DNA from 2 places in the Nonomuraea sp. GTA35 genome. Region 1 is predicted to be linked to the other one. Evidence: riboswitches for the same ligand, from Rfam matches in the RefSeq annotation. Region 1 holds a riboswitch; the other holds the start of a gene.
What was found. A riboswitch is a leader RNA that binds a small molecule or an ion and turns the genes downstream of it on or off. The one in region 1 is predicted to bind cobalamin.

Region 2: another riboswitch for cobalamin. It lies ahead of ACBJ32_RS12980 (ABC transporter substrate-binding protein); the one in region 1 lies ahead of ACBJ32_RS13500 (ribonucleoside-diphosphate reductase subunit alpha).

The regions. Positions count from the first base shown of each region.
Region 1 is NZ_JBGNUV010000003.1:55,864-58,056, reverse strand. Features, by position in the region: gene ACBJ32_RS13505 (Bug family tripartite tricarboxylate transporter substrate binding protein) at 1-842, shown strand, start outside; cobalamin riboswitch at 847-1,043, shown strand; gene ACBJ32_RS13500 (ribonucleoside-diphosphate reductase subunit alpha) at 1,153-2,193, shown strand, end outside.
Region 2 is NZ_JBGNUV010000002.1:1,370,950-1,373,142, forward strand. Features, by position in the region: gene ACBJ32_RS12975 (FecCD family ABC transporter permease) at 1-18, opposite strand, end outside; gene ACBJ32_RS12980 (ABC transporter substrate-binding protein) at 20-979, opposite strand; cobalamin riboswitch at 1,052-1,180, opposite strand; gene ACBJ32_RS12985 (Gfo/Idh/MocA family protein) at 1,179-2,048, opposite strand; gene ACBJ32_RS12990 (SDR family NAD(P)-dependent oxidoreductase) at 2,058-2,193, opposite strand, start outside.

The DNA of each region.
Region 1 (2,193 bases):
TCGGCGGCAGCCCGGCGACCGGCGCCGGCCCGGCGGGTAGCAGCGGGCCGGCGGACGGGAGCGGCCCCGGCGGCCCGGTGGCCGGGGCCGGATTCGCGATCACGGTGAGCGGCCTGCCCGCGCTGGCCAGCGCCGAGCTGAACAACACGCAGAGCCTGCTCGACACCGCCACCCCGCTGGCCAGGCTCAGCGGCCAGATCGAGGTCGTGGTCGTGCCCGACCGCTCGCCCCTGCGGGACTTCGACGACTTCGCCGCCCGCCTCCTGGCCAGCCCCCAGCAGACCCTGCTGGCGGGCGGGCCGCAGGGCGAACCCGACCACCTGCTGTTCGGCCTGATCGCCAGGGCCATCGGCGCGGACGGCAGGCGGGTCGACTACACCGGCTACCCCAGGACGGGCGAGGCCGTCTCCGCGCTGCTGTCGGGCAAGGTGGCCGCCGCCGCGGGCCCGCTGGCCGACTGGCGCGCCCCCATCGGCCGCGGCCGGGTCAGGGCGCTCGCCGTCTCCACGGCCCGGCGCGTGCCCGAACTCGACGTGCCGACGCTCCTGGAGTGCGGCGTGCGGGTGGACTTCGCCGACTGGACGGCCGCGTTCGGGCCCGAGGACATGCCGGACGAGAGCCGCGAGTCGGCCGTGCGCATGTGCGAGGAGGTGATCGGGTCCAGCGCTTGGGAGGCGGCCTGCCTGGCGGCCGGCTGGGTCCCGATCCCGCTCGCCGGCGACGACTTCGCCCGCTGGCTCGGCACCGAGATCGCCCGTACCCGCGCCGTACTGCGGGATCTCGGCCTGCTCGACTCCACCAAAGCCACAACATGCTGGGGTAGTTGCGGGAACGGCCACTAGATGTAGGATCCTGCTCGTCGCTGGTTCGCCTCCCAGGAGGCGGAGCAAAAGGGAACCCGGTGCGATTCCGGGGCTGCCCCGCAGCGGTGAGCGGGAACGACCGCCGTCATCGGCACTGGAGAGATCCGGGAAGCGACGGCCAGTAGGTGCCATCGAGCGTGCCCGCGAGCCCGAAGACCTGCCAGCGGTGTGCCGGGTGCTGCCCGGCATGAGGTGTTCAAGGTCTCGAGGGTGGGCCGGAGCGCGACGCGGTATGCCATGGCGTGCTGCCGTGCTCTCGCATGCCCTCACGGGGATGAGGAGAGCGAACATGACTCAGATCGTCGAGGTTGACCGCCGTCTGGCCATCGAGGAGGCCGCCGCGCGGGTGATCGCCGACCCGGCCAACTCGCGGGTCGCCGCCCGGCTGCTGGCCGAGGAGATCGCCGACGAGGCCGCCGGGCACGGCGTGCGCTCGTTCTCCGAGTCGATCGCGGCCACCCACGCGGCCGGGCTGGTCCAGGACACGCTGGCCGAGTTCGTCGCCGCCCACGCCGCCGAGCTGGACGCGCTCGTCTCGGAGGAGGCCGACGACCGGTTCGAGTACTTCGGGCTGCGCACGGTCTACGACCGCTACCTGCTGCGCCACCCCGAGACCCGCGACGTGCTCGAGCGGCCGCAGCACTTCTTCCTCCGCGTGGCCTGCGGGCTGTCGGAGAGCGTCGCCGAGGCGGCCGAGCTGTACGGGCTCATGTCCACGCTGTCGTACCTGCCCAGCTCGCCCACCCTGTTCAACTCCGGTGCCCGGCGCCCGCAGCTGTCCTCCTGCTTCCTGCTCGACTCGCCGCGCGACGAGCTGGAGGGCATCTACGACAGGTACGGTCAGGTGGCGCGGCTGTCCAAGTACGCCGGTGGCATCGGCATCTCCTGGACCCGGGTGCGCTCGCGCGGCTCCCTCATCAGGGGCACGAACGGCCACTCCAACGGCATCGTGCCCTGGCTGCGCACGCTCGACTCGTCCGTGGCCGCGGTCAACCAGGGCGGGCGGCGCAAGGGCGCGGCCTGCGTCTACCTGGAGACCTGGCACGCCGACATCGAGGAGTTCCTGGAGCTGCGGGACAACACCGGCGAGGACGCCCGCCGTACGCACAACCTGAACCTGGCCAACTGGGTGCCCGACGAGTTCATGCGCCGGGTCGAGTCCGACGAGCTGTGGTCGCTGTTCGACCCGAAGGAGACGCCCGACCTCACGGACCTGTACGGGGAGGCGTTCGAGGCGAGATACCGCGCCTACGAGGCCGAGGGGCGATATGTCAGGCAGATCCCGGCGCGCACCCTGTACGGCCGCATGATGCGGACCCTCGCCCAGACC
Region 2 (2,193 bases), on a different contig from region 1:
GCCCGCCTGTGTCACCACGTCAGCTCGTGCCCGCCTTCGAGACCGCGGCGCCGATGGCCTCCGCCAGGTCGACCACCCGCGGCCCCCACCGGGAGGCGATGTCGTCGTCGAGCTGGACCACCTGGTCGTTCTTGATCGCGGACAGGTTCTGCCATCCTGGCCGCTTGGCCAGGGTGTCCTTGCTCTGCTGGCAGCACTTGACGTCGGCCAGGAAGATCAGGTCGGGATCGGCCTGGGCCACGAACTCGGCGGACAGCTTGGGGTAGCCGCCGGCCGCGTCGGGCGCCTTGTCGGCGATGTTGGTCAGGCCGAACAGTCCGTAGATCTGGCCGATGAAGGTCTTGGACGTGGCGGCGTACGGCGTGGTGTCGAGCTCGTGGTAGTACGTGAGCCGCTTGTCCTTGGGCGCCTGTGCGGCCAGCTTGCCGATGGCCGCCTTCATGCCGGAGACGACCTCGTCGGCCTTGGCCTGGTTGCCGGTGGCCGCGCCGAGCTCGGCGATCTCCTCGTACGCCTCGTCGAGCTCGGTGGCGGCCGGCTGGAGCAGGACGGGCACGTTCACCTTGCCCAGCTCGGCCACGACCTTGTCGAGGTCGTCGGAGACGATGACGAGGTCGGGCTTCTGGGCGACGATGGCCTCGACGTTCGGCTTGAAGCCGGACAGGTTCGTCCTGGGGGCCTCGGGCGGATGGTTCGACTGGTCGTCGACCGCGATGACCTGGGGGCCCGCCCCGATGGCGAACAGCGTCTCGGTGTGGGTGGCCGACAGCGAGACGATGCGCTGGGGCTTCTTGGAGATGGTGACCTTGCCGTTGCCCGCCTCGATGGTGACGGGGAAGCCACCGGAGGAGGCGGCGGGAGCCGTGGGGGCGGCCGTGGTGGGGGCGGACGCTGTGGTGGTGTCGCCACCCTGGCCGCATCCGGCCAGGAGGAGCGTTCCCAGCAGCGCGCCCGCGAAGGCCGTACGTACGGGCCTCACGAGAAGTCCTTTCACACTGTTCGGAACCGAGAGACCCGCATAGTGCGACGGATCACCCTTTTCCACGAGGGTTGATGACGTCAGCGCGGAGGCAGGCGACCTGGCTATGACAGTTGCGGGACAGCGCCGGACTCGCACCGGACTTCGCTGCGCTCTGCGCATCGGACAAACGTTATCAATGCCTCGGATGCCGCCTGCGTCAAGGGGCGAGTTGAGCCTGCGCCTCGGCGATGATCCGCTGCAGCCGCAGGCCGTGGGCGGCGTCGAGGGCATGCCCGCCGCCGTCGCGCACGGTCCTGGCGAACTCCTCGGCGACCGTCTCCAGGGGGTCGTCGTCGAAGTGCGGCAGGACGGCGCTGCCCGCGCGGCCGTACACGGCGATCGTCTGCGGCGGCGGGTCGCCGGCGGCCGTCATGCACAGGGACACCTCGCTGACGGCGCCGCCCTCGTGGTCGAGCAGCAGGCCCGTCCAGCCGAGCGGGTGGCCGTGCGCGCGGACGCCGGTGACGCGGCCCAGGGCGGCGTCCAGGAGGTCGATCACGTGCGGGCCGATGTCCAGGAGCGCGCCGTGCGCGTGCCGCCAGGGGGTGGCGAAGGGGTGGTCGCCGAGGAGGATGCCGGAGATGTTCGCGGCGTGGCCGCCGAACGGGTCGATCTCGGCGCAGCGGGCGAGGAAGGCGCGGGTCTGCGGGGCGTACCTGAGGGTGAGCACCAGCTGGGAGGCCACGCCCGCCTCGGCGACGGCCCCGGCCACCCGCTCGGCGTTCTCCAGGGTGTCGGCGAGCGGCTTCTCCAGCAGCAGCGCCTTCCCTGCGCGGGCGGCCCGCACGGCGTACTCGGCCTGCACGGCGGGCGGCACGCAGAACGCCACGGCCTCGCAGTGCTCGAACAGCTCCTCGACCGTCGCGAACACGGGCGCCCCCAGCTCGGCGGCGGCCTCCGGCCTGCGTGCCCACACCCCGGCCAGCCGCGTGTGCGGCCCCTTGGCCAGCATCGGCGCGTGCGCCATCCGCGCCCACGGCCCCGCCCCGATCAGTCCTACCGCCACCGGTTCACTCTGATTGCTCACCGGTGCAACCTACGGCCGCGAGCGCCACTGCTCAACAGCGTGCTGAGGCCGGTGCGCGAGGGTGCCCGAGTCGATCACCAGGGTCTGCCCCGTCAGGCAGCGGGACTCGTCACAGCACAGGAACGCCACCAGGTTGGCGACGTCC